4 regions of the Neobacillus sp. NPDC097160 genome follow, and region 1 is predicted to be linked to each of the others. Evidence: riboswitches for the same ligand, from Rfam matches in the RefSeq annotation. Region 1 holds a riboswitch; each other region holds the start of a gene.
The links. Region 1 has a riboswitch for cyclic di-GMP ahead of ACIQXV_RS10295 (hypothetical protein). Riboswitches for the same ligand answer to the same signal wherever they lie in the genome.
Positions count from the first base shown of each region.

Region 2: another riboswitch for cyclic di-GMP. It lies ahead of ACIQXV_RS01210 (anti-repressor SinI family protein); the one in region 1 lies ahead of ACIQXV_RS10295 (hypothetical protein).
Region 3: another riboswitch for cyclic di-GMP. It lies ahead of ACIQXV_RS02455 (anti-repressor SinI family protein); the one in region 1 lies ahead of ACIQXV_RS10295 (hypothetical protein).
Region 4: another riboswitch for cyclic di-GMP. It lies ahead of ACIQXV_RS17240 (hypothetical protein); the one in region 1 lies ahead of ACIQXV_RS10295 (hypothetical protein).

Region 1 covers NZ_JBIWDU010000006.1:98,304-106,570, reverse strand. Annotated here, with positions in the region: gene flgC (flagellar basal body rod protein FlgC) at 1-431, opposite strand, end outside; gene flgB (flagellar basal body rod protein FlgB) at 437-829, opposite strand; gene ACIQXV_RS10300 (glucosaminidase domain-containing protein) at 978-1,646, opposite strand; gene ACIQXV_RS10295 (hypothetical protein) at 1,844-2,155, opposite strand; cyclic di-GMP riboswitch class I at 2,333-2,419, opposite strand; gene fliT (flagellar protein FliT) at 2,674-3,021, opposite strand; gene fliS (flagellar export chaperone FliS) at 3,036-3,416, opposite strand; gene ACIQXV_RS10280 (hypothetical protein) at 3,559-4,461, opposite strand; gene ACIQXV_RS10275 (flagellar brake protein) at 4,867-5,490, opposite strand; gene flgL (flagellar hook-associated protein FlgL) at 5,688-6,605, opposite strand; gene flgK (flagellar hook-associated protein FlgK) at 6,617-8,080, opposite strand; gene ACIQXV_RS10260 (flagellar protein FlgN) at 8,119-8,267, opposite strand, start outside.
Region 2 covers NZ_JBIWDU010000001.1:280,017-288,283, forward strand. Annotated here, with positions in the region: gene ACIQXV_RS01200 (EAL and HDOD domain-containing protein) at 1-1,160, opposite strand, end outside; gene tagU (polyisoprenyl-teichoic acid--peptidoglycan teichoic acid transferase TagU) at 1,403-2,326, opposite strand; cyclic di-GMP riboswitch class I at 3,005-3,094, shown strand; gene ACIQXV_RS01210 (anti-repressor SinI family protein) at 3,124-3,243, shown strand; gene ACIQXV_RS01215 (M20 metallopeptidase family protein) at 3,449-4,609, opposite strand; gene ACIQXV_RS01220 (GGDEF domain-containing protein) at 4,876-5,736, shown strand; gene ACIQXV_RS01225 (flavodoxin domain-containing protein) at 6,275-6,739, opposite strand; gene ACIQXV_RS01230 (ribonucleotide-diphosphate reductase subunit beta) at 6,736-7,782, opposite strand; gene ACIQXV_RS01235 (ribonucleoside-diphosphate reductase subunit alpha) at 7,836-8,267, opposite strand, start outside.
Region 3 covers NZ_JBIWDU010000002.1:105,138-113,404, reverse strand. Annotated here, with positions in the region: gene ACIQXV_RS02475 (DNA topoisomerase III) at 1-2,076, shown strand, start outside; gene hutH (histidine ammonia-lyase) at 2,567-4,087, shown strand; gene ACIQXV_RS02465 (hypothetical protein) at 4,119-4,328, opposite strand; gene ACIQXV_RS02460 (carbohydrate kinase family protein) at 4,841-5,794, shown strand; cyclic di-GMP riboswitch class I at 6,004-6,095, shown strand; gene ACIQXV_RS02455 (anti-repressor SinI family protein) at 6,126-6,272, shown strand; gene ACIQXV_RS02450 (helix-turn-helix domain-containing protein) at 6,343-6,672, opposite strand; gene map (type I methionyl aminopeptidase) at 6,946-7,695, shown strand; gene ACIQXV_RS02440 (DUF1128 domain-containing protein) at 7,736-7,960, opposite strand; gene ACIQXV_RS02435 (YtxH domain-containing protein) at 8,172-8,267, shown strand, end outside.
Region 4 covers NZ_JBIWDU010000011.1:213,869-222,135, forward strand. Annotated here, with positions in the region: gene ACIQXV_RS17225 (ATP-binding protein) at 1-35, opposite strand, end outside; gene ACIQXV_RS17230 (magnesium chelatase domain-containing protein) at 1-652, opposite strand, end outside; gene ACIQXV_RS17235 (transposase) at 706-1,161, opposite strand; cyclic di-GMP riboswitch class I at 1,522-1,606, shown strand; gene ACIQXV_RS17240 (hypothetical protein) at 1,788-2,024, shown strand; partial or broken gene ACIQXV_RS17245 (dTDP-glucose 4,6-dehydratase) at 2,338-2,787, opposite strand; gene tagU (polyisoprenyl-teichoic acid--peptidoglycan teichoic acid transferase TagU) at 3,498-4,424, shown strand; gene ACIQXV_RS17255 (hypothetical protein) at 4,796-4,945, shown strand; gene ACIQXV_RS17260 (DUF5348 domain-containing protein) at 5,019-5,294, shown strand; gene ACIQXV_RS17265 (acyltransferase family protein) at 5,837-6,772, opposite strand; gene wecB (non-hydrolyzing UDP-N-acetylglucosamine 2-epimerase) at 7,095-8,180, opposite strand; gene ACIQXV_RS17275 (nucleotide sugar dehydrogenase) at 8,217-8,267, opposite strand, start outside.

The DNA.
Region 1 (8,267 bases):
AACATCATTGATTTCCCGGTATTGAACGTCGTAATATTTGCTTCATAGGCTCTAGATGCAGCAAGTAAGTCGACCATTTCCTTTGACAAGTCGACATTTGGTAATTTAACATATCCTTCATTATCTGCATCCGGGTTAGTAGGATCAAAAATCGTCTTGAATGGTGTTTTATCATCCACAATTCCCGTGACCCTTACCCCTTGCAGTTTGGTCTCGGACCCGGTTTGTTTTTTTATTTCCCCCTGTAAAACCTGATTAAAAGCTCTTTCCCTAGGTTCCATCACGACCATCTTACGACGATATGGTTCCCAATTTCCATTCACCAATTTCCCTCGAGTAGTTGAGGCGTTAGCAATATTGGAGGAGGTTACATCCATTCGTAATTTTTGAGCTGATAAGGCAGATGCACTTATATTTAAGGAATCAAACATAGCTTTTAACTCCTTCCTTTAATCGCAATTGATAATTGATGGAATTCACTAGTAAGTTGCTGCGTTAGTGTATAATACCACAACGAATTTTTTCCCATCCGAGACATTTCTTCATCGATATCAACGTTGTTCCCGTTGCTTTGCATGACAGTATTCGTATTGTTGACCGTTTTTGCAGAAGGAATGGCAGACGAATACCCAATCGCAAAATGGCGGGAGTCAGTCCGATTGCCTACAAACTTGGATTGATTGTTTATTTGTTGCTTTAATATATCCTCAAACACTACCTGCTTTGTTTTAAAACCAGGAGTTTCTGCATTGGCTATATTATTAGAAATTACCTGTTGCCGTAAACTGGATGCATCTAAAGCCGATTGTAGTATGGCAATATTATTCAAGCCGCTAACTCTCCTTTTCAACTTGAGCGTATTTATTTGATTATCTTTGATAAATATCAAAAATTAAAAACATTCTATATCAATATACTATAAAAAAGTGCTTCAAAGCTACCATTTTTTTCATAGCTGAAGTCTATATCACTGCTTGTTACACAGTAAGCCGTTCAAAAAACTTGGTCACCCCAGATACCCATTGATTGTTTAAACCGGACGGATCATTATCCGCGCCAATAGGAGCATACTTCGCACCAATCCCAGGAATACTTGATAAGCCTTTTCCTAAATAATTCTTACTAAGATTGCGAGCCATATCCATAATGCTATCTTCAATGGAGGAGTACGATTTCAAGCCATTAATACCCATCATTCCAGCAATATTATTTTTTTCATTGGCAGCACGAGATTTCCCATTCCCTGTTTCATGCTGAGCAATAGCTGTTAACAAAGCCGGATTGATATTAAACCGTTTTCCAGCGTTAACAAAAACCTCGCCCATTCCTTTTAATTTCCCGCCCAAAACTTGATTTAATTTATCTGCGTTTAATGTCTGGAATCGTAACGGTTCATTCGTGTTTAAAGGCATGTTTTGATTACTCGTATATTGGTTGATTTCATTCATAATATTTGGGACAAAGGAATTGATTTGTGGTTGTACTGTCGATTGTAATTCCTGCTGCATTAAAAGTTGATTTAAGACTGCGGTAAATAAATTCTCACCTCCGGAAGTGGTTCCCTCCATAGGCGACCGTAATTTTTGCGTCCTGGATAATGTATTAACTAGCATTGTTTTCGTAAACCAATCCTCACCATTAATCAATGGATAGCACCCTTTCATCCCAGATATTCTATGTAACACTATTCATCCAAATTGTTGATTTTCATCGATTAATTAGCAAAATTCAGAAGAAACGTGACCACGAAATATGAATATGTGGTCAAGCAAACGAATTGAAACTTTTTGTCTCATTATTCTCACTTTCCGTATTTGTTCTTCCCGTAGTATCCTATAGAGTATTAAATAATTTTTTCTAACATCCCGCTAACTTCCACTAATACCTCTTCTGAGACCATAGAAACATGTATTAATTTCCCATCTTTTATTTCCGCTTCTACCAACATAATCGTCTTTGAATCCTTTTTTTGCTTCATTACAAGAATCTGCTTTCCCTTGTATACAACATTTTTTACCAGGTAATACGTTTCATTGATTGGGTTTCCCATTGTTATTTTAATAGGTTTTACGAAGAAGGGTCTCATCTTTTTATATTCCATAAAATTATAAAGCTGACCATACGTTCGTTTGTCCATTACTTGTTGATGAGTCATGGATATCTTCCCTCCGTTAACGGGTTGTTAAAGAGTACATAAGTTCCTCCCAAATTGTCGCAAAAAAAGAACCTCACCTTTACCAAAGGGAGGTAATAGACAATAAATATCTTTGTAGACACAGAAAATCTATCCTCATCTAGACATTTAGTACCTATGAATAATACCTTAATCTTTTTGGTAAACTGGCTGACATAGTACAAAAGCACCTTAGTCCCTATAGCTTTGCGACACTGATTTTCATCAGGTGTGCCTTTATCTTGATTCGGTTTTTTTATATTCTTCTTAAATAATAGAATGTTTTACCATTAGCGAATATACTACTATTTTATCATTTTGTGTCGAAAATACTAGTTCAAAAGATATATTTTTTTGTTGTACCCAAAAAAAGATTCTTTTTTCAGTAATTTTGATTTGTGCCAGAATAATTTATGAACCTTTTACTCGTTCAATTTTTAGTCATTTTAAACAAAAAAATGCGTGATCACTCATCAGATAATGAGAGACCACGCATACTATTATTTTTTTGAGTCTAAAAAAACTCCATTTGTTTGTTTGATATACGGGCGGTACTTTTTAGTAACTTGTTCCTTTTGTTTCATTTGATTTAAGGAGTGTTGGGTTTCACTTATGTTTACTTTTAAAAGTGATGTCAAACGCTGATCAATGGTACGAGTTTCTTCCAACAATTGTTTTTCTTTAGCTGTATATTGGAAGCCTGGGATTTCAGCTCTCACCGTATCAACTTTGATCATTATGCTGTTCCGAGTATTTAATAGGTGATCAAATTTCTCATAATCATCATCTTTTAGTGCATGATTCATTTCTACAGTGATGTCATAAATACGTGTTATCAATTCGTCCATTGCTTTATCAGACCTTAGTTCTTAGTTTTATTTAGCTTCATTGCCGTAGACCATGTTTCCGATAATTCTAAAGCATATCCTTCCACTTCTTCTAAAATCTCAATTTTTTTACTAATGTTGGCCTCAATTAAACGAGACTTCATGAAATCATATAACGAAAGCAAAGAATCTGAGATGGAGTACCCTTTTTTTAAAGATACCATTAACTCGCTCACAATATCCTGGGCTCTTAGATTGTAACCGTGACTCTCCTCTAGATTATTATTTTGAAGCGCCATTTTAGAAAGCCGAATAAATTTAATCATTCCTTGGTATAACAAATATGTTAATTCTTCTGGTTTAGAAGTAATGACCGCTTGTTTTTGATAGGTTTGATATGGATTACTAAAAGCCATAATTGATTACTCCTCTCAATTTCCATTTCATTGATGTTATTATTTATATCGGTTGAAATAAAAAATAGTTAAGGAGAAAAGATAAAAATAAATTGATGTTTTTTTGCTAATACCGTTTTTACATTCATTTTAAGAATTAAATTTAACCGCTAACTTGAAGGACTACACCAAAACTATCAATGATGTAGTTAAGTCTTTGATTATATGATTTCAAATGTTGAATTTTGGCCGCGTCTCCCAACTTGTTAAATGCTGTTATTTCTTTTGCCAGCTTAGCAACCTCTAATTGTAATTCATCATTGCGCTTTTTCTCCAGAATAAACTGTTGTTCTTTTTTCATTAACTGTTCTCGCATAGCTTCTTTTTCGAGGTTGATTTCCGATTTCATACTCGCTATCTGCTGAACTGCGTCCTGGTTCTGAAGCGCCATGTTTGTCAGTTGGTATAAACTTCTTAGAAGTTCGTTTAGATTAATTCCCGGTAGCTGCTGTACGTTAGTGATTAATCCCGATAAAATGTCCAACAAATCATTGTCTTCAGAGGATTCCTTATTAATGACTTGATGTTCTGGAGATGGTTCATCTATGACTTCAGTGGATACCACGGGAACCTCATTTTCTGTAATGGTAATGAATTGATAAGCATTTTGGTTGGCTACTTCTTTATTATTTTTTGCCTTAATAAGTGAGTAATATTTATAATTTACAGACTGATAACCTCGTGTTAAGAGTTGGGCAACTTCATCCAATATCTCTGTTATATTTAGAGCACCTTCCTCTTGACGTTCGTTAATATATTGAAACATGAACTCAATTTCAGTTTTAGTCCATTTGCGGTTGACTTTTTTTGAATCATCAAGGGACGGGCTTCCAGGTTCAGAATTATTCATACTCAACATCATCAAATTATTAAAATAAAAAATTAAGGTTCCAGCGCTCAATTGGTTTTTATTTTCTAATTTTTGAATGAAATCTTGTTCTGATCGACCTACTTTTTGATTCACTAAAGCTTCTTTCATCTCAAATAATGCAGGTTTTAAACTCATTTGAATACCTCCTAAATGAATATGAGAATTGAACAGATTTGGTTTTACAAACATTTTTGCCTATTTACAAAAAGGTAAAACTAATTTTGTTTTTTTCAAACTCTCTCCATAAACGATGCTTTACAAAATGATTCGCTCTTATGAATTTTTTTTTGGGTGTACATCAAAAAGACTAAAAAATTTTATTATTATAAAAAATGGGACCGCTTCCATTTTCGATTCTTCTAGCGAAAAGGCTCAATATAATCATACTAACATTGTAAAGATTTGTAAACAATTTGTTAGAATTTTATAAAAAAGGGATTAAATCTTTACTTTTTTTGCTTAATCAGTTTACATAAATTATAGCCCTCCTTATTAAAGAGGGCCTATTATGTATTCTAGCTTTTTTTGACATGCTTTTGACTATCGTGTTTTCAATCGCATTTGTCTTTGTTTTTCAAAACAATGTTGAACGATTTTCATTTGATCCTTCTTATCCATCTTAGTAAACTTCATCGCAACATTTTTTCTTTCTTGGTCTTGTAAATGAATACGTATGATTTCGCCCTGAAAAGGAATTAGTGAGGATTCCTTGTTCTGCGTATTAGGAACGAACAAAGTCCCCGATACCTCCTCCCCCTTCTCTAGTTGTACATCCACTCCGCAGGAAAGTAGCAGTCCACCTGAGCTAATATTGATGGTGTATAACTTATTTTCATTGATAATAAGACGTAAATTGGAATTCACTCGAAAATTATCTCGACGTTGAATCCTGATAATCTCTCTTTCTTGTGGTTTGGTTATCCGGCATAAAGGAATATTGTCTTTTTTCTTTCCAATGATTTCTGAGTGGAATTTATATTGATGGTCATCTGCCATAAAAATGATATCCACTTTCGTTCCTTCTGTTAACAGTCCAATAATATTTCTATCCAAAGGGAGACTGATTAAAATATCATCCTCCCCAACTTCTGCAATAATAGACCGACACGATTGATCATGGTATTTAATATCAATGATAATGTTCTGATTTATCTTGGGATACATCGACAACACCTACTATCGTAATTATTCTAATTTTCTATTTAATTTTATCAAAATAATAGGATAAATGAAACGTTTTTTTGGAAATACTAACCAAATAAGTATCGAAGGTTTTTAAAACCATAATTTCCTACTTTATCTGTATTCTTTTTTGATAAAAAAAAAGCAAGCACAATATTGCATGTGCTGCCCTTAAAAAATTAACGTAAAAAATCAACTAAGGAAGTTTGAATGATTCGAGCTCCTATGGATAAAGCAGCACGCTGCACGTTCTCCTGTGACTTCAAATCGATAATAGCTCGAGAAATATCCACATCCTCTTCTTTTGAAACTAAACTTGTCGTAGATATCTCCAGCCCATCTAGGCGTGAAATGCTTAGCTCCATACGATTCATACGGGCACCTAATTCTGAGCGTTCCTTTAAAAGGTTATCCATCTGGCCATCTAATTTAGCTAAATGATCATTAGTTCCCGCCTCTGGTGAATGAAAATAGTCAACGATATCTGACAATACTTTAAAAATACCGCCATCCCCATCATTATTAAACACATTTGTTCCCTGTACATTGATTTGCACATTGTTTGTTTGACCGACCTGAACATTAAATGCTTCTTGGTTTTCATTTAGAAATGCTTTTGGTGAGCCCTCGGCATTTGGGTCATCTTTACTAAATCTAAACGGAGGGTTTTTAAAATCTGTTCCGGCAAAAATATATTTTCCGGCAATTTGCGAATTAGCGATTTCCCCCAGATGTTCTTTTAACTGATTGATTTCTTCCGCAATCGCATAGCGCGCACCCTCATCATTCGATCCGTTAAGACCTTGAACCGTCAGTTCTCGGACCCGCTGTATTACTGCGTTTACCTCACTGAGGGCGTCATCAGTAGTCGTCATCCAGGCAAATCCATCATCAGCATTTCGTTTGTATTGGTCAACATCGTTTAGTGAGGAGCGATAGGTCATGCCTCGAACCACTGTCACAGGATTGTCCGATGGTTTTGTTACTTTTTTACCCGATGATATTTGATTTTGATACTTTTCCATTGCACGATTGTTTTGCTGTAAATTATTCAACATATTTTGATTTAATATACTTTGTGTCACTCGAAAGCCCATTCAGTTCCCTCCTACAATCCCACACGGCCCATGCCATTGATTACTTTATCCAAACATTGATCCATTGCCGTTACCATCCGGGCAGCAGCGTTGTATGCCTGTTGGAATTTAATCATATTGGCCATTTCTTCATCCAAGGATACTCCTGAAATGGATTGGCGGCGATTCTCTACTTGATTGACAATCCCTTCCGTATTGTTCAACATTCGCTGCGCTTCTTGTGAATCAATCCCTAAATGCCCGATAATATTCCGATAAAGATCACCAATACCGGATTTAATTTTTGCCATATCCAGAGCGTTTTTGCCATTTCCTGTTGAGGACTGATCTGGAGATCCATTGTTTTCTTTAGTTGCTGCAGAAATTAAGTTTAAATTTACCATGATATCCGGATTTACATTCAAATCTTTTGCAGTAAAATCTGTTCCTATTTTTGTGAAAAATTCCACGCTTTTAAGAGGATTCCCACTTTCGTCTAATTCACCATGGATATTTTCCAAATTCAATCCACTCAGATGAACCTTATTTACTTCCTCAGCAAAAGTCCTGGCTAATTCATTAATTTTATCCATCATACTTGGAATCGTTGATTTCGAACCACCGTCTTTTATTCCATAAGATTCAATCCGTCCTAACAATTCACCGGATTCTAAACTAATGGGTTCGCCACCTATCGTAATGCCGTTTTCTACATCCACTACATCATCAATAACTATTTTAAGAGGATTGGCAGGGTTACTGCCTGATACTAAAAGCCCTCCGCCTACAGATACGTTGACCATCCCAGTATCTTTATCATTTCCATTCAAAATGGGTGTCACCTTAACATCGACAAGTTTTGATAGTTGGTCGATTAGCACATCACGTTGATCATATAAATCATTGGGCTGATAATCGTTTGCCACTAGTCGGGAAATTTGACCATTTAAATCACTAATTTGTTTTGCCAAAGAGTTTACTTCTTTCTCTTTGGTGGTAATGATATTTTTAAGGTCATCCTTAATTTGTTCTAAGGAGTCCGAAATATATTTGAAGGTTTCAACAACTGCCACACCGTTTTGCCTAACAACAGCACGTGCTGCGGAGCTGTCAGGATCCTTCGATAGTTCCTGCCATCCCTTCCAAAATTCGTCCAGAACATGGCCTAGTCCATCGTCTGATGGTTCGTTTAATATGTCTTCAATTTTAGATAAGGTATCACTTTTAGCTTCATAGTAACCCAATTTTTTGTTTTCACCACGAAATTGTGTATCCAAATATTCTTCCCTTAATCGTACTAGGCTATTAACATTGACACCCGTTCCTAGTTGTACTCCGTTATTGGAAATGGATGGGGTTGCTTGCATTTCTGCCCGCTGCCGTGTATAGCCAATCGTGTTGGCGTTGGATATGTTATGGCCTGTAGTGGAAAGTGCTGTTTGCTGGGCAGAAAGTCCTCTTTTTCCCAGCTCAATACCATGAAAGGTTGAAGTCATTCATTTTCCCTCTCTCTATCAAAAAATAAAAAATCGGTCTATACTTTTGCATCTAACATATTCGAATAACGATTCTTTGCATATGGTCCATACCCGATCGCAGGCTCTTTCCGAACGAGCATCCCAATCGAGTATTGAACATAAGAAAGGGATGTATGAATTAATTGTTGGTTGCTTTCATTTAAAT
Region 2 (8,267 bases), on a different contig from region 1:
ATTTGCAATTTCTCACAACAAGAACTAACATCATTCCAATTTCCTTTTTCAATGGAGATGCCTAAATCCAATGAATCTTTTAACTGATTAGAATTCCCTTTTAGTGCTTCGCAGATGTTTTCTTGAAGCGGCATTACCCTTAATACCTCATCCATCTCCATTCCTAACAATACATCCATAAGGGAAAACATTCCGGTTAAGAAATACGATGATGATTCCTTGCGCAAATTTTTATGTAAGGCAATAAGCTCACACATTTTTGCTCTAGTCAGGCTATTGTTAAATATTTCTCTAGACCATTCACTCTTTCCAGTGATATTTCCTCTGATTGCAAGAATATAGAGCCATTTTTTAAGTTCATTTAACCCAAGACGGATAAGTGCCTGTCTAATTGAGTTTATTTTACTCTTTGGGCGAAATGCTGGGGAATTAATCAGTTTAAGAAGCTTATATGATAATGATAAATCTTGTTCAATTAACTGGGTTATGTAATCGAGATCAGGTTCACTTATAGATAAATGATTGATAATGGCAAAATAATTTTGAAAATACTCAGGAACATCCCGAGTGGAAAGAATGATAGGCCTGGAAAAAAAGTAACCCTGAAAATATTCATAGCCTATTTTTACAGCGGAGTCAAACTCTTCTGAGGTTTCAATCTTTTCGGCCAGCAGTTTTATATTATATTTTAGGGAAATTTCCTCAATTGTGTGCCTCATTTGCTCTGTTGTCTCTCTGAAATCCACCTTAATAATATCTGCATATTCCATTAGGGAGTAAGAATGGGGATTATCCCTATTAAAAACAAAATCATCGAGCGCAATTTGATAACCCTTACACTTAAGTTCATTGCAAATATCCAATAGTTCCTGACTTATTTCAACAGTTTCTAATATTTCTACTACTATTTCGTTCGGTTGGAAATAAGTCGGAAGCCTTAATTGAAGTAGTTTTTCTGTAAAATTAATAAAACAAGGTTTCCCACTTGAAAGTTCATTCATTCCAATATTAATAAAACTATTAATAATAACATCTGTCGTAGCCATATCTCCGTTAATTTCAGGAAACTTGTTCTCTTGATTATTCCGGTAGAGCAACTCATAGGCAAAAATTTCTTTCCTTTTCGTGAATATTGGCTGCCTGGCGACAAAAGCCTCCATTCTAATCCCCCTCAAATTAGCAAAATTGCGCGAAAATGATCCTAATTTATCTGTCGAATTTTTTGTTATATTTGGATATTATAAATTAAATATATCGTAAAACGAAATATTGCTCAACTGAATTTTCAAGATTATTGGTAATTATTGAAATTTTTCCAAGAAAGTTAATAACGAAAAGGAGTTTTCATTTTTTTCTCTTAAAAAAAAAACTGAATGGGATTATCCATTCAGCTTTCGACACTTTAATTTAATTCTAATTGTGTCTTTAATTCAGTTTGAACCCTTTGTTTTTCTTCAGGTGAAACCAATCCATAATAAATTTTATTGATCATTGTTCCTTGTTCTTTTATCTCCATTTGCTGAATGTTTTTTCCGGCCTCTTTATAATTTTTTTGAATGTCCATGAGTTGATCAAAAGTTAGGTTGGTCCTTACATTTTTGCCAAGGGCGGCGAAAATATCAGAGAAATTAGTCAAACTTGATACACTTGCTCCTTCCTGAATGACTCCCTGAATGATTTGGCGCTGCCTTGTTTGACGGCCAAAGTCACCCCTTGGGTCTTCGTAACGCATTCTAGTATAGCTTAAAGCTTTTTCACCAGACAGATTCAATGCTCCCTTTGTAAAATGGAATCCATCTTGCGTAAAGTCTAAATCATTCTGGACTGTAATTCCGCCAACAGCATCAACGATATCCTTAAATCCTTCCATGTTTACCTGCATATAATAATCGATTGGAATATCAAGGAAATTCTCAACTGTATCCATTGACATTGGGATTCCACCAAATGCATAGGCATGGTTAATCTTATCTTCTTTCCCTTTTCCTATTATTTCAGTACGGGTGTCACGCGGAATACTCAGCATTTTTACTGAATTATTATTTGGATTTACGGCCAATACGATAATTGTATCAGAACGACCTTTGTCCCCTTTACGTTCATCCACACCTAACATTAATACGGAAAATGGGTCTTTGTTTTTGAACGTTACTGGTTCTTGACGTTTTTCCGATTGTTTCCGTTCAATTGGCTGGTGCATTGTTTCGACAGCATTTTTAAAAGATTTATATACTGTAAAAGCATAAGCGCCACCAGCAACTAACAAAACTAAAAGGATAATTCCAGTTACTTTAAGCCACTTTCTTTTCTTTTTAGTAGTCCTCATTCGGCAGATCCTCCAAAAAATATACAATTTTTTTACATCTATCATATAGAATAGCAAAAAATTCGTGGGGTGAATATAAAAAATGTGAGATTTTCCCTTTTGATTGACACTCAACTATATTTGGCTTGTGCCGTTTTTTTTATTTACTCTCTTTTAAGAACAGAAGAAATGGATTTGGTTGAAAAACATGCTAATACATTATAATGAACAGAGCGTTCTTTATTGAATGCAAAAAAAGTAAGGAAACACGAGATTTAACGATAAAAAGAACGATAATTGTCGTTATTTAGGTGAAAAGACCTGTTTGTTGGGTTTTTCAAGTTTACTATTTTAGCATATACTCAACTTAGTGGTTCATTATAAAGAACGACTACTCCGAATCGTTCTGGCTACATAAGAAGATAAATTGCTTACTATCAAACGGATTCTAACGATTTAAAAAGGAGGGAGAACAAATTATATTTGCTAGATTAATACATGGGGAATTAAGCGGATTTTGTAAATATTTTGTAGGAATTTGTAATAAATTAAATAGGAAACCTTTTAGTAAAACGACAAAATACAACAATTTAATAAAATAGGACTAGATATAATAAAGATATCATCTTTGAATTAAGTATATAAACCTATGAATGTTTAGTGGAAATGGTAAAATTGTATTGTTTCAATGGGATTTGAAACAGAAAAAGGCAAACCCTTTGAAAAAAGGGGACGCAAAGCCGAGGGTCTAAGGCAGGTGCTACATGCTATGATGGCCGGGTTACCTGGAATACGTGTGTATTTTAGGGGTGATAAGGATGTTAATGACAGACCGAGAAGTTACGGACATCGACAAGGAATGGCTGGAACTCATTTTAGAGGCAAAAGAATTGGGATTATCAATTGAAACCGTTCAGGCGTTCTTACATCAAGATTAGCTACAAGTAAAATACCTGTGAATAACTAGCATACATACAAAAAATTTAAAGCATTCTGCAAAAATTATCTTTTTGCGGAATGCTTTTTTTCTCCTTGCCAAATTGCAATCCAATATTTTGGCTTTGCGAATGGATTTCCTTTGTCATCTATGCCGTTTTAAACACCAAACGAAGCTCCATTCTTTCTACTATATTTATAGTTGATTTAGGCATTCAAAGCCAATTGAATCATCAGCTCGATCCCAGCGGGGATGGCGGCTTCGTCGATGTCAAATTTTGGATGGTGGTGCGGATATTGACTATTTTCACTTTTCATTCCGACGTTGATGAAGGCTCCGGTTTTTTCCTTTAAATAATAGGAGAAATCTTCAGCGCCCATTACTGGTTCCTTTTCCACGAAGACATTTTCGCCAAAGGATTTTTTGATAATTCCCTTCGCAACTTCGCATGCCTCCGGGTGATTGTACAATGGCGGCGTTCCCTCGATAAAGTGGTAGTGCCCCTTTGCGCCAAAGCTTGCGCAAATAGCTTCCGTTAGCTGTGCTGTTTTTTTGTGCATCAGTTCGGCTCCTTCAAACGTCAACGCTCGAATCGTTCCTTGCAGTGTAACTTTTTCAGGAATAACATTATAGGAATTGCCTGCTTGCATCCCGCCAAACGAAATGACGCCTGCATGCAGCGGGTTTAAGTTCCTGCTGACAATCGATTGAAACGCCTGAATAAGGTGGGTCGCGATGTAGATCGGGTCCACCGTTTCATGTGGATAGCCGCCATGACCTCCTGTTCCTTCAATTGTGATGTCAAAGTCGTCGCTCGAGGCCATGGCATAGCCGGTGGCAAAGCCAATTTCTCCAAGCGGCATTCCAGAGATATAATGAATGCCGTAGATAGCATCGACTCCGTCTAAAATCCCTTCTTTTACAAGCTGTTGTGCGCCGCTTGGCGAGGCTTCCTCAGAGCTTTGAAAAATTAAGACAATATTGTTTTTTACAAGATGTGGATTTTCGCTCATCCATTTTGCAGCCGCGAGCAATGTAGCAGTATGACCATCATGGCCGCAGCCGTGCATAACGCCGGGGACCGTTGAAATATACGGCTTGTTTTCTCCTTCTTCATGAAGCGGCAGGGCATCCATATCGGCCCTTAGCGCAATTGTCTTTTTTCCTTCTGTTCCTTTAAAAAAAGCAATCACATTGGGTGCTGAAAACCGCGAATCTGTCGGAATACCAAATTCCGTTAATTTCTCTTTTACATAGGCTTCTGTCTTATATTCTTGTCCTGATAACTCCGGGTGCATATGAAAATGCCGGCGCTGCTGAATCGTCCAATCAATTAGCTCTGAATCTACTAATTTTGTCTGTAACATGGTTGCTCCTCCGTGGTGGTTATTTTTCTAAAAATAAACGTGGATAATTATACGATTATCTTAATATATATTCACGTGGAATGCAACCAGAAAGGAACCAGTGAATAGTGTCATGCGCCCATTGAACAGATTCATTTACCAATAGGAAAACAGGATTTTGCCATTATCACGTTTTGTAATTAATGTCATTTATTTGTTTATAGTCCAACTTTCAACAAAATATGATACTATCAAAGATATTACAGAATCGAAGGGGAAAGAAGATCATGTCGTTAAGTGTTAAGTTGGAAACATTTCGGAAAATGCCTAAAATAATCTTAGTTCTTTGCATGGTATTGACGGTGATCCCGGGTTTTTTAGCTAGATTGGATATGTTTTATATTGATGATATGGTTTGGTTTTTATTGCTGATCCCATGCTTTATTTTTTCCTATTATTTAGGGTTTGTCGGCGGGCTTTTTGCGGCATTGACGGTTAACATCTATCATCTGTTTTGGTTTACTTATGAAAAATACCTGCTAATGGCGGAATTAGTCAACCAGGAATTATCACTCCATGTGGGTGTGGCTATCGTCACATTTTTGTGTGCAATTGGTGTTGGATTATTGTCGGAAAAACTAACCGAAAAACAAATGCAGCTACATAGCTTGAATCAAAAATTAAAGCATTTAGCCTTATATGATTCTCTAACAAGCCTCCCAAACCGCCATTATTTCATGGAAAAATTATCCAAAAATTTGCATGGAAGTCAACCGGTTTCCCTGTTGTTTGTTGATTTAGACGGATTTAAAAAAGTAAATGATACCTATGGTCACGAAGAGGGCGATCATATATTAATAGAAGTAGCGAATCGGTTAAAACACTGCTGCAATGATTCTATGTTTGTAGGCCGCCTTGGGGGCGATGAATTTATTGTCTTGTTAGTGGGGGCAGATCAAGAAACATCCATTGACATCGCGACGGAGATCTTGAAGAAGCTACAAATGAATGTACATGATTTGAAGATCTCGGCCAGCATTGGCATCGCCTTAGCTAAACCTGGCGATACCCCTTCATCCCTATTAAAAAGTGCGGATACCGCCATGTATCATGTTAAATCCACTGGAAAAAATGCAGTCGGTGCCTGAACTAAACCATAGTCATTTTTTGAAGAGCCAACATGCATGTTGGCTCTTCTTCACTTTTAGGGTCATTGCCTCCGGTGCGGGTCTTGAAGGACATGTTAATCAAGGTTCCTTGTTGAAAAACTTTGAGTGAGGATATCCTATCAGGGATGAGCTCCAATATGTGCGGATTACGACTTAAACGTCTTTAACGGCTTGATGAAGACTATTTTGCAGGCTTTGGAGCAGGGTTTTGGTCTTCATTGGCTTGATGAAGACCATTTTGCTAGCTTTGGAGCAGGGTTTTGGTCTTCATTGGCTTTATGAAGACCATTTTGCGGGCTTTGGAGTAGGGTTTTGGTCTTCATTAGCTTGATGAATTCATTTCTCTGGAAAATTTGCCAGAAATGAATCCAATACCTCTCAATGGATGCATTTCATTCGGGATTTTTACCAGAAATGAATCCAATGCCCCCTTAATGAATCCATTCATTCACACTTTCCTCCTAAAACGAACTTTTGTTAGATCCTTACCACTGAATTTTGGTGTCAGGTACCAGTTTCAAATTAATTCCAAATGGTGCCTGACACCATTATCAAGTTTATTCCAAAATACCCCCACGAATTTCCGGCAGCGAGCAAAATCTGTTGCTTGCAGCGCAACCTCGACCTTCAGTGTGACCTCCAAACGACTGTGAACATAGAGCATGTCGCGAAAGGCATCAACTGCGCCGCAAAAGTGGGGATAAAAGCTATCGCCTGTGCCGATTACACCTGTCACAACATGCTTGACATCCGCCGCTTCAAAAGCGTGATATAGCGCGAGCATTTCACCCGGAATATCTCCATCTCCCCATGTATAAGTTCCAATGATGACCCCATCAAATGCCGATAAATCCCGCAAAGGAAACTGTTCAACCCGAAATAGATGTACCTTTATTTCATTCTCAAAAAATAAATCCCTTATGCAATGGACTAGTTCTTCCGTATGCCCTGTTTTAGAGGTATACACGATGGCAATATTCATAGTTCATCAAAACTATTCGATTGCGACACCTTCGCATAGGTTCGCGACTTTTGTTCAAAGAAATCCGATTTGGTCCCGTTCATCATTTCATCGCTGAACACATGAATCCAGGGCATTGGATTGGTTCGCTCTTCATATAGATTCGCTAAACCAAGCTGGCGCAAGCGTTTATTTGCAAGATACTCTGTATATCCATCGTACTCGTCCAAATCAATTCCGTTTATATCCCGCAAAATGAAATGAGCCCACTTCTTTTCCAACTCGACAGCTTTTCCAATCGCCCGATAGACATAGTCGATATTTTCCCGATGATTCAATTCAGGATGTTCTGTTAACAGAATCCGGATAAACTGGGAGATGAAGTAGGCGTGCTGCATTTCATCCCGTTGGATATAGCTGATCATTGTGCTTGTCTTAAGCATTTTTTGCTGACCGGCAAGATGATAGAAGAAAGCGAATCCTGCATAAAAATAGATCCCCTCGAGATTAATCGAGTTCACCGCTAATTGGAATAAATGCTGTGGTGTGGGGTTCTGGCGAAAGCTTTCATATGCCTGCAAAATCAGATGGTTTCGCTCCTGTACGATTGGGTCACTTTTCGCTTGATTGAACCGGGCATTCTGTTCGCTCAAAGGAACAAGTGAGCTCAGAATATATGAATAGGATTCATTATGAACCGCTTCCTGCTGAGCAATGACAGCAAAAATCGCCTTAAAGCTGGAATCCGTCACATAATCCATCACTTGCGTCATCGTCGGTGTTTGCAGGCTATCAAGCGAGGCAAGCTGGGTATTGATCCGTAAAAAAACATCTTTCTCCGTCGCGCTGAGCAGGTCCCATTGTTTAATATCATCCTGCATATTAATTTCTTGCGCCTTCCAAAAGTTTCCTAATAAAGTTTGATACAAATCGTACATTTGCGGGTAGGCGATATCATTCCAGTTCAGCAGGCCGGATGACTCGCCGTTAATGATCCCTGTTGATTTATTAGGAAACTCCGGGTTTAGCAATTTTATTTTTGATAAGGGAGCATGAATATCCATTAATAGAAACCTCCTGCGTATTTTGCTAAATTTATTAAAAAACAAAACCAATGCTAACTTTGACATGCCTCACATTCGGCTATTTCTGCCTGCGATGTACTTCTGACGTAGTACGTCGTTTTTAGCCCATGCTGCCACGCTTCCATATGCAGGTTAAGTAAATCCTTGGCTTTGATATCATGACGAACATACAGGTTGAAGCTAATCCCTTGGTCGATGTGACGCTGGCGGGCTGCGTTTTGTTTAATGCTCCATACTTGATCTAGTTCATGTCTTGCCCGGCGGTAATAGGTATATGTTCGATGATTCAAGTCCGGGGCAGTTACCTTGAATTTAAAATTTTTCTTCTCCTCGGCATACTCAACCGAATAGATCGGATCAATCCCATCTGTGGAGCCGCCGATTTTCGCCGTTGAGGAGTTTGGTGCAACGGCCATTAGCCAGCCGTTACGGATTCCATTTTCCGCAATCTCCGTTGCTAAATC
Region 3 (8,267 bases), on a different contig from region 1:
ACATGGGCACTTGGGCACCTAGTCACACTTGCTGACCCTGAAAGTTACGATGTCAAATATAAAACATGGAATTTAGAAGATCTGCCTATGCTGCCTGAGAAATTGAAATTGACCGTCATTAAGCAGACTGGAAAACAATTTAATGCTGTTAAAAGTCAACTGATTAGAAATGATGTCAATGAAATAATCGTGGCTACAGACGCAGGGAGAGAGGGAGAATTAGTCGCACGTTGGATTATTGATAAAGCAAAAGTCAATAAACCGATTAAACGTCTATGGATCTCCTCTGTTACAGATAAAGCGATTAAAGACGGTTTTGCAAACTTGAAGCCGGGTAAGGCCTATGACAATTTATATGCATCAGCTGTCGCACGTTCGGAGGCTGACTGGTATATCGGTCTTAATGCAACACGTGCATTAACAACCAGGTTTAATGCCCAATTAAACTGTGGTCGAGTCCAAACACCTACTGTTGCAATCATCGCTGCCCGTGAGGATGAAATTAGGAACTTCAAAGCCCAAACCTATTACGGCATCGAAGCCCAAACGGCAGACCAATTAAAGCTGACTTGGCAGGATACAAAAGGTAACGGTCGCAGCTTTGAAAAAGAGAAAATCGATGCGATTGTAAAAAAACTGGGCAAACAAAATGCAATTGTTACGGAAATTGAAAAGAAGCCAAAGAAGTCTTTTTCTCCAGGCCTTTATGATTTAACAGAATTACAGCGAGATGCCAATAAAATATTCGGTTACTCCGCTAAAGAGACACTAAATATTATGCAAAAGCTGTACGAACAACATAAAGTTTTAACCTATCCAAGGACAGACTCACGGTTTATTTCATCAGATATTGTCCCAACCATACCAGAGCGTCTGAAGGCATGTGGAATTGGTGAATATCGCGTACTAACAAATAAAATCTTAAAAAAGCCGATCAAGGCTTCTAAATCTTTTGTTGATGATAGCAAGGTATCCGACCACCATGCCATCATTCCAACAGAAGGATATGTGAATGTTTCAGCCTTTATAGATAAAGAACGAAAAATTTATGACTTAGTTGTTAAACGTTTCCTAGCAGTATTATTCCCGGCATTTGAGTACGAGCAATTGACGCTTCGTGCAAAAATCGGTGATGAAAACTTCGTTGCTAGAGGAAAAACAATTTTATCACTTGGCTGGAAAGAAGTTTATAATAACCGACTTGAAGAGGACGATGAAAATGATGATCTGAAAGAACAGATCTTACCTCGGATTGAAAAAGGTGATACATTAAACGTCAAACTAATCGCCCAAACATCAGGTCAAACGAAGCCGCCTGCCCGTTTTAATGAGGCGACATTACTGTCGGCAATGGAAAATCCAACGAAGTATATGGATACGAAAAATAAACAACTGGCAGAAACCTTAAAATCCACAGGTGGACTGGGTACTGTTGCGACACGAGCGGATATCATTGATAAGCTATTCAATTCATTTTTAATCGAGCATCGTGGCAAAGATATTCATATTACGTCTAAAGGCCGTCAATTGCTTGATTTAGTTCCTGAGGAGCTTAAATCTCCGACATTAACTGCTGAGTGGGAACAAAAGCTTGATCAAATTGCACATGGCAAGTTGAAAAAAGATGTGTTTATTCGCGAAATGAAAAACTACACCAAAGAAATTGTTGCTGAAATTAAATCAAGTAATAAAAAGTACAAGCACGATAACATCTCGACGAAGAATTGTCCAGACTGCGGAAAACCGATGCTTGAAGTGAATGGCAAAAAAGGTAAAATGCTTGTATGTCAAGACCGTGAGTGCGGCCATCGGAAAAATGTTGCCCGCGTCACAAACGCACGCTGCCCAAAATGCCATAAAAAACTTGAACTGCGTGGTGAAGGTGAAGGTCAAGTTTTTGCATGTAAATGCGGATATCGCGAAAAACTATCTGCCTTCCAAGCTCGCCGCCAAAAAGAATCTGGTGGTAAAGTCGATAAGCGGACTGTACAAAAGTATTTGAAAAACCAGCAAAAGGAAGAAGAGCCTTTGAACAATGCTTTAGCCGAAGCATTAAAAGGGTTGAAGTTTGATTAACAGCATACTTGGGGCTATTCACGAAGATTAACTATCTTTATGAATAGCCTTTTTTAACTTAATGATAAGTAAGCATAAATATTGACTTTGAGAATTGTCTAGCTCCAGCGCCCTAGCGGCTAGTGTCCTTCGCTCTCCGCCCTACGATAAGTCAACATCGAATCGCCTCCGGCTCTTCGTGTTTCCTTTATCTCAGTTGGAGCGCTCCAGGCCATACGCCGCTGACCAGGGCGCTTCCGCTTTTCTATATTATCCTGCTAAAGTGATATCGTGCTAAAATTCAGAAAATTTTATTGACAATTAAGGTTTTCATCACATACAATAATTATCAAACCAATAGTTTTATGAATGGAATGATACCAATGAGGCATCACCAAAAAATTGTTCAAAATTCAATTGTTTTTATAAAAGAGGCTGGAATCCAAATCGAATGTGATTAGGAATCCAGCCTCTTTCTTTATTATACTAAAGTGGTAGAGGAGCGCGAAATATGATAACGCTGACAGGGAATAGTTTAACGCTAGAGCAAATGAAAGATGTTTTATACCGCAAACAAAAGGTCACGGCATCTGAAAAGAGTATGGAGGCTGCCCAAAAAAGCCGGGAAGCAGTAGAAAGAATCGTTTCAGAATCAAGAGTCGTTTATGGGATAACGACTGGATTTGGAAAATTTAGCGATGTGCTGATCGATAAAGATCATGTACAAGACTTACAGCTTAATTTAATACGTTCCCATGCATGCGGTGTGGGCAACCCTTTCCCGGAGGTTGTTGCTAAAGCAATGGTTCTTCTTCGTGCAAACGCACTTTTAAAAGGATATTCCGGAATTAGACCGCTTGTCATTGAAAAGCTATTGGAATTGGTTAACAAGGACATAATCCCAGTCATTCCACAGCAAGGTTCCCTTGGTGCAAGCGGTGATTTAGCGCCACTATCCCATCTCGCTTTAGTGTTAATTGGCGAAGGCGAAGTTTTTTATAAAAGGGAACGTATGGATTCCCTTGAGGCATTGAAGCAAGAGGGAATCTTACCAGTAACCTTAGATGCAAAGGAAGGTCTGGCCCTTATTAACGGTACCCAGGCGATGACGGCAATGGGCGTTGTCGGCTACTTGGAAGCCGAGCAGATGGCACATGAAAGTGAACTGATTGCCTCGATGACCATTGAAGGGCTGAATGGGATTATTGATGCCTTTGCCGAAGAGGTGCATGTGGCAAGGGGCTATAAACAGCAAATCGATACAGCAGCTAGAATTCGCCGCTATTTAAGTGACAGTTTACTAACCACCCAACAGGGCGAATTAAGGGTTCAAGATGCCTATTCACTGCGTTGTATCCCGCAAGTTCACGGAGCTTCCTGGCAGGCACTTGATTATGTAAAAGAAAAGCTAGAAATAGAAATGAATGCGGCAACAGATAATCCATTAATTTTTGATGATGGTGAAAAGGTTATTTCAGGAGGGAACTTCCACGGACAGCCAATCGCTTTTGCAATGGATTTTATGAAAATTGCTGTCGCAGAACTAGCCAATATTTCTGAAAGAAGAATTGAACGATTAGTCAACCCGCAATTAAATGACCTGCCGCCTTTCTTAAGTCCTGAACCGGGACTGCAATCAGGCGCGATGATCATGCAATATGCCGCTGCCGCACTTGTATCAGAAAATAAAACACTTGCCCATCCTGCGAGCGTTGATTCGATTCCATCATCAGCCAATCAGGAGGATCATGTGAGTATGGGGACAATCGCATCCAGACATGCTTATCAAATTATCCAGAATGTCAGAAGAGTCCTTGCGATCGAACTGATTTGTGCGATGCAAGCAGTAGAAATCCGTGGTGTTGATAAAATGGCATCCCACACAAAAATGTTCTATGAAAAAGGACGGGAACAGGTTCCATCAATTAAGCAGGACCGCATTTTTTCGAAGGATATCGAAAAAGCGGCTGAGTGGTTAAAGACTATTGAATTTTCGCAATTTATTAGAAATCTAAGCGCGGAAAAATATTAATAGGAAAAAGGCGTGAAACTATTCACGCCTTTTACTCTGTCTGTTCCGGAAGCAAACGAGCAGTATCTCCTCGCCCTTCATCTTCCTCAACCCTATTTTTAAAAGCTTCCCGGGTCACAAGGAATTCCTCATCACCTATGGCTTCTTTTACATGTTTTTCAGTTAAACTGTCTTCTGGAAAATTACCGGGGTGGTTCTTCTTTTTATGTTCAAAATGTTCTCCGCGTGCCAAACTCAACACTCCTTTCGTCTTCGCATGTAGCATTCCCAATCAGTAGAAAAATAATTACCTTCAAAAGAGAATTCTATCTTTTTTTTAAAAAAGCTGGTTGAAGGAGTGAATTTTATTTTCACTCTTCACCAGCTTTTTCTTCCGTTTTATCTGGTTTGCACATCCGGTCAAGCAGAAAACCGGCAAACACAATAAACGCAATGGGAATCGAATAGTTTAAAACATGAATAATCGTCATAGCGATGCTTCACCACCATTAATTGAATATTAATAATATTTAGTATATTTATAAGTTGTTTATATTATATGCTAAAGGTCACAAATTAGACAAATTTAAATAGCATAAAAATTATCTATAACCAATCCACGACTCCAAATTCATTTTCTGCCCACTTTTTTGTTCTTCCATTATTTTTCAAAAGGATTTTAAGGATAAGTAGCGTAATTGTTATATAGTGGTGAAATGATTGCAAATCAGACTCTGACTTAATTAAATATGTTTCCAAAGGGGTTATGCTGACATGAACATGAAGGAAACAAAAATAATAGATATTATCTGTATCGGTGGAGCTAATGTGGATTGGAAAATTCAAACATTGAAACCGTTAGCGTACGGAACATCAAACCCAGCCATAAGTGCGAAAACTAAAGGCGGGGTAGCAAGAAATGTTGCGGAAAATTCGGGACGGATCGGACTGAAAACATCTTTATTATCCTATGTAGGAGCAGACACTGAAGGGGAATGGCTCATGCAAAACACGAAAGATTTTGTAGATGTGAGCCCCACTGAAATAATCCACGGAGAAAGCACAGGAACCTATACAGCGGTACTTGATGATGACGGTGAAATGGCGGTCGCCTTTGCAAATATGTCAATTTACAATGAAGTGAAGGAATATTTCTTTGAAAACAATATACGCCATATTCAAAGTGCAAAAATGATTTTACTGGATACGAATTTTCCTGCAAAAGTAATCGGGCAAGTGATAACTAGCTGTAAAAATACAGGTATTCCTATTTGTATTACCCCAGTATCCGTTTCTAAAGCTGATAAATTACCTGATTCCTTAGAAGGTGTTACATGGTTAATCGCCAATCATAAAGAGGCTGAGGCCCTGTCAAAACTAGAAATTACCTCAGAAGGAGATTTCTACCGTGCCGCAGAAGTGATTATGAAAAAGGGTGTTGAGAAAGTCGTAATCACAAGAGGGGAGAAAGGCCTCATTTATTTTACAAACAATGGTGAAGCAGGAGCAATCGTACCGCCAAGTGTCCCGGTTGTGGATGTGACTGGCTCAATAGATTCACTTATTGCAGGGATTTTATTTGGTTATTTAAAAGGTCTCAGCACGGAAGACGCCTGTAAAATTGGTGTATCATGTTCGTTGATTACCCTTCAGACGAGTGATACAGTAAGTTCTGAATTAAATCAACAATCATTACAGGAATCTTTCAAGAAATACTTCAGTAATTGAGTTACGTTAAAGTTAAATTAAGGGATTTTTATGTTGGTTTTTGGAATATTTTGTATGAAAAAGTAGTTAGAAAGTTAATAAAAGTGACAAAATATAACACCCTGTTATAAAAGGACTAGATATAATGAACATATCATATAGAATTAAGTAAATCGACCTAGCGGGAGAAAAGCAAATAAGGTAATCGGTAATGCTTAAGTTGTACTGGAGACAGAAAAAGGCAAACCTGTTGAAAAACAGGGACGCAAAGCCGAGGATCTAAGGCAAGAATCAAACTTGCTACGGTGGCCGGGCTACCTGGAATACGATATGTATTTTAGGGGTGAGAAAAATGGTTATTACAGAAAGAGATGTGGATGTAATCGATCAGGAATGGATGGCACTCATATTTGAGGCAAAGGAACTTGGATTATCAATTGAAGATGTACGGGATTTTCTTAATCGAGACCATCACCAAGAATCACCAAGTACATACTAAAAAAAGGAAAGCATTCTACAAAAAACGACATTTTTGTAGAATGCTTTTCTTTTTGAGCAAAAAGGCTTATTTAATCGTTATTATTTTGATTGATCCGCCACTTATTAAATTCAAGGAAATCACGAAATTGTTCCTTTGAAACACCTGAATTCATAGCCTCTTTGACTAGGTTCATCCAACCGCTATCTAATTCATCCTTGTCAATTTGCTCATGGATTAAATACTCAACTGGAAGATTTAATACAGCAGCAATTTTTTCGAGAAATTGAATGGATGGATTCTTTTGCAGGTTCCTTTCAAGCGAACTTAAATAAGATTTAGCAACTCCTGCTTGTTCAGCAAGTTCGGATAATGACATTTTCTTTTCTAAGCGAAATTTTTTAACGCGGTCACCGATCATTGGGTCTCACACACCTATTTTTAATATTAATATATATATTCTACCAAAAAGAATGGAAAAGTACCATATTAAGAACATGTTAATATTACAATATAATGAACATTGGGAAAGATCGTTTCATAACTAAGATATTTTGAAAAAATGAGCAGATAGAGGTAATATTATAAGTGTTGCCAACCTAAAGTATTATTTTTTTACGAATAATGATGCTGCGTTGAACCATATTGTTAAACATACATAAAAATAAACAAAAATGGAAGGGGATACTGCTAAATGATTGTCCTTAAATCACAACGTGAAATTGAAGCGATGAAAAAGGCTGGAGATATACTTGCAGCCTGCCATAAAGAAATTGCTAAATTAATAAAACCAGGTGTAACAACCTGGGAAATAGAGGAATTTGTTAATGGATTTCTAAGTAAAAGTGGAGCGACACCGGAACAAAAAGGCTATAAAGGCTATGAATATGCTACTTGTGCAAGCATCAACGACGAAGTTTGCCATGGCTTTCCTAGAAAGGAACCATTAAAAGATGGTGATATTGTAACAATTGATATGGTGGTTAATTACAATGGAGCCTTGGCCGATTCAGCATGGTCTTATGCAGTTGGCAAAGTTACCGATGAAACAGATCATTTATTGAAAGTAACAAAGGAAGCCTTATACAAGGGAATTGAACAGGCCGTTGTCGGGAATCGAATTGGGGATATTGGCCATGCAATCCAAACATATGTTGAAAGTGAAGGTCTTTCTGTAGTTCGTGACTTTATTGGCCATGGTATTGGTGCCGTGATTCACGAGAAACCGGATGTTCCCCATTATGGACTACCTGGAAAAGGGGCAAGAATTAAAGAAGGTATGGTGTTTACGATTGAGCCAATGGTGAATATCGGCAGATACCAAACGAAGATGGACGACAATGGCTGGACGGCAAGAACATTTGACGGTAAATATTCGGCACAATATGAGCATACACTTGCGATCACAAAAGATGGCCCCATTATCTTAACCGAACAAAAATAAAAAAAAACCCGTTATTCAAATGTAATAACGGGTTTTTTCCTTACTTTTTTCTTAGACTCCCAAGCTCTTCCACCAATGCCTGCATTTCATTCGGACTAAATGAATTCTTTCTCATGACCATATCGTAAATCTCTTTTAATTCTTCATACATTTCTTCATCAAAGTGAGAAGGCTTAATCGCTCCAAGGTTTAGCACTTTTAATTTATCCTTAATTTGTTCAATCATATACTCGACATTTTCTACGGATTTTACTGATAAATTCATTTCGGGCACCCTTTCCGAATTAATAATCCCATCTTTTCATGTTAAAAAGTATCTGTCAATACATACTTTCTGTATAGTTTAGTTTAACCAAAGAAAGGGAATAAAAGTTATCGGGTGAGACTTGCATAGGAAGGTTACATAAAGCAAAATAATGATAAGATCCTTTTGAAGGGCGCTTGATGATATTTATATGCTATAAGGAGAGGTTAAGATGACGAGGAAAAATCAATTTTGGAAGGGCATGCTGCTCGGAGCCCTCGCTGGTGGAGCTATTAGCTTATTAGACAAACAAACCCGTGAGGCTATG
Region 4 (8,267 bases), on a different contig from region 1:
ATTTCAAGTGCCCGTTTTGCTTGCTCGTGGCCAATAACATTTCGGAAATTCTTTTGTGGCGATCGGAAATTCTTTTGCGGTGAATCGAAAAAAGTGACATGTGATCATTTGAAGTTAAATTAGGGAGAAAAGGCAGTAGTTCATGCCCTTCTAAGTGCTGGACTACTTCTTCGATATGCTGAACCACAATACAATCCAAATCTTTTAACATTTGGATAGGAATTGCAGGATCATACGGCAAATAGATCTTCTTTAAACTCAAACCTTTGGCAGCAATCAGAGCCGGCAGCATCCCCTCAGCTTTTACAACCATGCCATCAAGAGATAATGCACCAATAAACGCAGTATCCATTGGAATCGCCACTTTTATCAAACTCAGCTCTTTTAAAGCAGCAATCGCGATGGCCAAATCAAATAGTGGCCCATTTTTCTTTTGTTCTGATGGTGAAAGATAAACGACTATCTTTCGATCGGTAACATCAACATCAAAATGACCAAGTGCCGCAATGACACGTTCCCTCGACTCTTTTACTGAGGCATCCGGCAAACCAACAATCACCATCGATTCCGTACCAGGTTTGATCCTTACATCTGCCTGCACTAGATAACCTTCTAGCCCCTTTAATCCAATACTGAACGCTTTTACAGCCATTGAAAATAACCTCCTACTATTTCTTATCAAACTTTTTAAAATGTTCCATTACACTAAGATTTTGAAGGAATTATAGTTACTGCACCTTCAACAAATTTGCGGTAATTTTCTTTCTGCGGTTCAAGAATATGAGATAATATTTTTGAGGTTGTAACATGTGGATTTGTGGAGTTCGATATATAAGCCATATAGCTGCTCCACCGATAATCTTGAGGAAACTTCACCATTTTCGCTTCAACTGGATTCATATGAATATATCTACTAACTTCCAATAGATACTCCGCAGTATCAATTAGTTCTGCTCCGTACCTGCCTTGAAAAACATGACCTACAAGGTGATGACGTTTATTAAAATACATTGCATATCTAGAATTCAGCATTTTTATAATATCTTTTGGATGATGGTGAAGGGTTTCTAATTGAAGATGAATGTGCTTGGTCATGAGGCAGTAGGTGTGGAGACAAAAAGGATAACAATTACGTGTTTCTTCTAGGAGCTCTATGTACACTTCACGATCAAAATCATCATAAAATAAGCAGCCCTCCGATTACCTCGGTTCGTAATATGATACTTGGCACCAGGAAACCAAATGCGGTGATTTCTTGACAACTAGGGCACCCCTCTCAACTAAGTTCCTTACCAAATACGTAATTCAACAAAAACCTCTAAATTCCTACCAAATTTGATAATAAATTCTGACAAATTAAAGAACAAAACCATAGAGACTAGCTCTTGGATTAAACCTTTGTGCTTTACCGCTTTAAACTTTAGCTGAGTGGGGGTCTGATCCTAACGTCCTGTATATTTTTGCAAAAAATGATGAATTTTGTTGAAAAATGCACTTCTTAGTAATAGTATAAAAGTATCAATAAGAAAAAGGCAAACCCTTCGAAAGTCGGGGACGCAAAGCTGCGAATCTAAGGCGAAAGTGCTATGATAGTCGGGCTGCCAAATGGATTGGATATACAGCTAAAGCTTTTTTATTAGCCTAACATACATTTTGGCCACCAATCTTTTTTGTGGGCTTTTTTTCTTTTTAAAGAGAATAGGAGTACAAAAAAGGAAAGCAGTAGAGTTTTGCTAGTATTTAAAATTACCTTTTTAAATTTAGTTCGAAGAAGGGTGGAAACCAGAATGACTGTTTTATTCGGTTCTGTTGAGTACTATGAAAGAGAATTACTACATGAAGCAAAACAAAATCATGTAAATAAGCAAGCAGATGATCAAATTTCGATGACTTACTCTAGGTTAAAAAGTGAATTGCTTAATGACTTTGTCTGTGAAGAAAGAATACGAGTAGAATGCCTTGAAAATCTTAAACAGGCATTCTGTAGACTATTCAAACCAAGTATACGTGCGACTGCCCAATGAGATATCAAATCGTAGAAATAGCAAATAAAAAACTAAAGGTATCAGTTAAATGTCTAGATATGCAAGAAAAAGCATTGTTAAAGGTCTCCTTGAATCCACATACTCTAGAGTGTGTGGACAAGCTTATCCCGGACAGCCTACAAAACTTTATCCGATCAAATCAAGAAAACATTAGTAAGTACTTAATCAATGACAATCTGGATGAAAAAAAATCTGCATTATGTATGTAAGATGCAGATTTTTTTGCCCCAAGAAATGCTTGTATCAAGTAATCGGTCTGTATAAAAAACAGACAGTCCTACAAATATATTAATTAATCTTGATGAAACGTATATTGTTTTTCAAAATAATTCTTGTAATCCCCACTAATGATTTGCTCCCACCACCATTTATTATCTAAATACCACTCAATGGTTTGAGCAATTCCCGTTTCAAATGTATAAGTCGGTTTCCAACCTAATTTCTCCAACTTTGTAGGGTCAATAGCATAGCGCTTATCATGACCTAAATGGTCAATAACAAATTCTATTAGTTCTTCCTATTTTCCTAATGTGCTAATTATAGTTTTAACAACTTCTAAATTTGTTCGCTCATTATGACCGCCAACATTATAGATTTCACCATTTACACCTTCATGTAGAACAAGATCTATAGCAGCACAATGATCTAGTACGTGCAACCAGTCACGGATATTTTTGCCGTCACCATATACTGGTACCTTCTCATCATTAAGCACACGAAAAATGGTTAAGGGAATAAGCTTTAAGCCAGCTACTTTTCTTAACTTGATAGCTACTGGTTCTGCCCCTGAAATTCGGAATGTTAAGGAAGATCATGAAAAAAGGCTACGGACTAAACCTTTAATTTCTTTGACATTGGATGAAACACTTTTAACAAATGATATACCTGTAGTAGTGGCTACTTCCCCTTACCTTTTGTACTCCCTTAACGACGGTCTCTGCAAATTTAGACCCTACCATATATCCTACAGTTCTGCCAACAAAACCACCAATGTCCACACCGAATAGTCCCAAGACAGCTCCTATTTGAGCACCAATTAATGTATCTTCTCACCCGCTGCAAGCCCTGCTACAATAGATGTAGTAGTAATCTCCATTTTGTTTAGGCCTTCTAATACAGTCATTTCACCTTTGGCGACCTTACCAACAATCTTTACATTCTCAATGGCTACAAAGGCAATATTGGCAATGGTACCAGCTAGAGTACCTTTGGAATGACGGTAACAATTCCTTTTTCAACGACTATCACCATCATTCAACATTTCATTTAATACATTTCTGCATTTTCGACATAATTAATAGTAAAAAAGCAGCTTTAATATTGGATGAAAGCCGTCCCTTCTAAATTCAAAACGACATTTTACACATTTTTTCTATATATAATTTCCTATTTTTCTGGTAATCTATTTACTAGGTTTGAAATATTTATAGATATATTGGAGGATTTAATCGAATGAAGTCTCAAAAAAAGAAAAGTAAAAAATGGCTGAAAATTACTGGTATTATTCTTCTCGTATTAGTAATTGGAGGGGGAGCGTATGCCTTCACCGTTTATAAATCTTTTAAAAATGCTGTCGATACGATGCACCAACCAATTGATCGTAAACAATCTGAAAAACGTAAGGCTCCAGTTACTTTCAAGGAAAAAGACCCATTTTCTGTACTAATGCTTGGTGTTGACGAAAGAAAAGGGGATAAGGGTCGCTCTGACACCATTATTGTGTTAACCGTCAATCCAAACAATAAATCGGTAAAAATGCTCAGTATTCCACGTGATACAAGGACTGAAATAGTAGGGAAAGGGAAAGAAGATAAAATTAATCATGCATATGCTTTTGGCGATATTCCAATGGCAATGGATACAGTTGAAAACTTCCTTGATATTCCCATTGACTATTACATGAAAGTAAACATGGAAGGTTTTAAAGATATTGTAGATGCTGTTGGTGGTATTACAGTCCAGAATGATTTAGATTTTACTCAAGATGGAATCCATTTTACAAAAGGACAATTAGATCTTAATGGAGAAAAGGCCTTAGCCTATACTAGAATGAGATACGAAGACCCTAGAGGCGACTTTGGCCGTCAGACAAGACAGCGCCAAATTATTCAAGGAGTCATTCAAGAAGGGGCAAGTGTATCAAGCTTGACTAACTTCTCAGATATTTTCGCTGCACTAGGCAAAAATGTAAAGACAAACCTAACATTCGATCAGCTAATGGACATTCAAAAAAATTACAAAGAAGCTAGTAAAAACATTCAGCAAATGGAGATAAAGGAACAAGGAACCAAAATAGATAAAATATATTATGGACTGGTTTCAGGAGAAGAAAAGCAACGCGTTCAAAATGAATTGAAGACTCAATTAGAATTAAACTAGAACTGAAAAAAGAGATACTATAAATTGCTAATAATGAAAAAAGGTATAATTCCCATTAGATGATAGAATTATACCTTTTTTCATTTGGAACAATGTCTTAAATGTTTTTGATAACCCAAAATTACCGAAAGATGACGGTATTGCCTGTCCAGAATTAGACAAGTATATTGACCTTATATTGTCTAATTTTGTAGAAAGGAAAAGACGCCTCCCATAATGTATAACCGGACCAACGGTTATACGGGAGACGTCCCTCAAAAAAACAACTATGGTTATTGTACGATATTCCTGCGGATGAATTTACTCTTTTTAGGTGGGAAGTTTGGTTTAACAGTTTTGTAGATTATTGGATTGGTTGCCTAGTTTCTATCATGCTTCGAACAAAACAGGAAAATATCCCATTGGATTTGCCATCCGCAACTTCAATGACAGCACTTCAAAGATTAGGACGGCTGGTGGGCGATGCCTCTGGATGGCTGGGGCGAATTGTCCGTCCAATTGTAAATATTAATTTGTGGTGACATACCCGTTTGCATTTTTGTCCGAAAGAAGCTGATTTACACTCATGGTATACACATTGAGAAGAGTGTTAACATGAGGGATCAAAAAAAAGCAGAAGAAATTGCAGTACATCGTTTTCAACTTATTTCCCCATTACTAGGAGAGGGACTTGATGGTGATTGGTTTGAGCTTCACCTTGGGGATGGAAGAAAGCTATCGTGCCGTATAGAACTCGGAAGGGAATGGCATATTATCGTTGGCCGAAATGACACAAAATTTTATTTAAAGACAAACGAAATCTATCAGGTATATTTAGTACTAGGGGGAGCTAGGGCAGGTTGCGAGCCCCCCCCCATTCTTTCGGTCTGAATTTTAGTCAGATTACAGACAATGGACACCGGCAATTTCAAGACATTATCGGACGTCAGTAACACCATTATGCCAGCGAGGTTCTTAAGATGGCACGGATTGTCACTAGAATTTGTCTTAAGTGGCTCTGAGATTTGGCACTCGTGTCACATTTCAATGGCAATATACATTTTTTTGTGGGACGTCTCCAGAATTATACAATATAGGGTCATTATACTTGTCAATTTCTGGATTGGAAATACCGTCAACTTTAGGTAATTTAAGGATGTCAAAAACAATATTAGCATTTCTTGACCTATACTTTTATTACTCAAAGTAAAAACTCCTTTGTAGAAGACTTGTTTGTTTAAGGGAACAAAACAAGGTCAACAACTTCTACAATAGGAGTTTTTTTATTTTAAGTGAATACTTTTCATTGCATTTTTGTATTATTTTTCAATGCGAGCAAGGCTAGTGGTCTGACCCCACTAGCCCCCAGATAGGGCAAGGTGGAGAGGTTTGTGTACTTTTTACTGTTAAGAGAAGAGTTAGATTTAATTGGGTTATTTGTATTTCATCCCTATTAAAATATTTAGCTTCGGCAAATACGCATTAACTACCTTCGTAGTTAATACAGGCAAAATTAACCCTCCTAGAAACATAAATAAAGGTGTTACCCAGTAATTAATGTCAAATACATTACCGATTAATATCATAAAGAACGTTTGAAAGAACCAAGATAAAAGGTAAATTTGATATGAATAACCATCAATGTAATTTAGAATTTTTGTATTATAATTCTCCAAAAAGTTTACAAAAGATAGTGACATAGTAATACCTATTACTGCTATCAACAATTTATAAAAACTTGAATCATATTGATTAAAAGTTGCAACTATCATAATACATGTACTTAATATTAACACATAGCTTTTATTTATAATAAACTTAATAAATTCATAGTATTTGGCAAGCAAATAACCTATCCAAAAGTATATTAAGTAAAAAGCTACATCGTTCAAGTTAAAATGACTAATATTAATAAACGGATTTAAAATGTTTGTTAAAACTAATAATAAAGTAAATAATATAATATAGGACTTTTCTGTTAATAGTTTCAAAAAAATAGGACTTATTAAGAATATTAAAAATAATGTTGGTAAAAACCAAAAGAATATTATTACATTTTCTTCTGGTATGAATAAATTTCTTATAAATACATTAAAGCTCAAATCTATTGGTCTCATTGCAAATTGCGATAAAAAACTCTTTGGGACAAAACCTACTGAACTTAATACAATATAAGGTATTATTAATCTATTAAATTTCCCTTGAATAAAACTACTATAATTATTTTTAATTCCACCGGAATAAATGAATAGAAATCCCGACATAGTCATAAATAAGGGCATGTGGAAACTATAAATAAAATTATTTAACCATGAAGCAATCTTTGAAATATTTTCAGTTGGAAAAGAATGACCTAACACCTGTACCATTCATTAAATTTCCTCCAAGGATCTTAATAAGGATAAGCCTATTTTAAGACAATGGAACTCTTATCTTTATAACTACAAGGATTAAATATGTTTTAAATTAGAAAAGAAGGAATACAGTCATCGCTTGTGAAATTATACTTAAGTATGATTTCCACAAGCGATGACTTCGTTATCTTCCGCATAAAGACTTATCGCTCCAAGAGATAAAAAACAGAGTGGCCTCACCTCTTTGAACTAATTTCACACTTTGCTGCATTAAACTTAAGCTGATTGGGGCCACCGATATATGTCCCTTAATTTTTCCATTAGTATGAATACAAACCTAATTTTTTTCCTCCAACAAATCAGCTATCCTATTACTTGCGAATCCATCTCCATATGGATTACTAGCTTGACTCATTTTTTCATATTCTGCATTGTCTTCAAGTAACAGTTTAAAAGTCTGATAAATAACTTCTTCTTCTGTTCCAACCAGTTTCAATGTGCCTGCTGCTATACCCTCAGGTCTCTCAGTCGTATCACGCATTACTAATACTGGTTTTCCTAGGCTTGGAGCCTCCTCTTGAATACCACCACTATCAGTAAGTATTAAATAGGACCTTGAAAGGAAATTGTGAAAATCTAAGACTTCTAAGGGCTCAATGATTTTTATCCTTTCGCAATTTCCTAGAATATCATTAGCTGCTTCTCTTACTACTGGATTCATATGAATAGGATATATTACCTTTATATCTGAGTATTCATCCACAATTCTTTTAATTGCTCTAAACATATTTCTCATAGGTTCGCCAAGATTTTCCTTTCTATGAGCAGTTACCATAATAAGTCTGCTACCTGCTGCCCAATCAAGTTGCTCATGGGAATAATCTTCTCTAACCATAGTTTTGAGTGCATCAATAGCAGTATTACCCGTTACATATACAGTAGAAGGATTTTTCCCCTCTTTTATAAGATTCGCCTTTGACATCTCCGTTGGGGCAAAATTATATTTCGCTACAATTCCAACGGCTTGACGATTAAATTCCTCTGGAAACGGGGAATAAATATCATAAGTTCTTAATCCAGCCTCTACATGACCCACTGGGATTTGCAAATAAAAACATGCTAATGATGTTACAAATGTAGTGGAAGTATCACCATGGACTAGAACCACATTAGGATTTACTTCTTCCAACACAGACTTCATTTTTTCTAAAATATTTATGGTAACATCAAATAATGTCTGTTTTGATTTCATAATGGATAAGTCATAATCAGGGACTATCTTAAAGGCATCTAAGACTTGATCTAACATTTCTCTATGTTGCCCCGTAACACAAACAACAGTTTTTAACGTATCCCTTGATTTTAGTTCATTAACTAATGGACACATCTTAATTGCTTCTGGTCGTGTCCCAAATATTACCATGACTTTTTTCTTTACTTTAGATCTACCAACTTTACTTTATAATTTATATGCTTCATCAAATACACAGATATTTTTTGTATCAAGAAC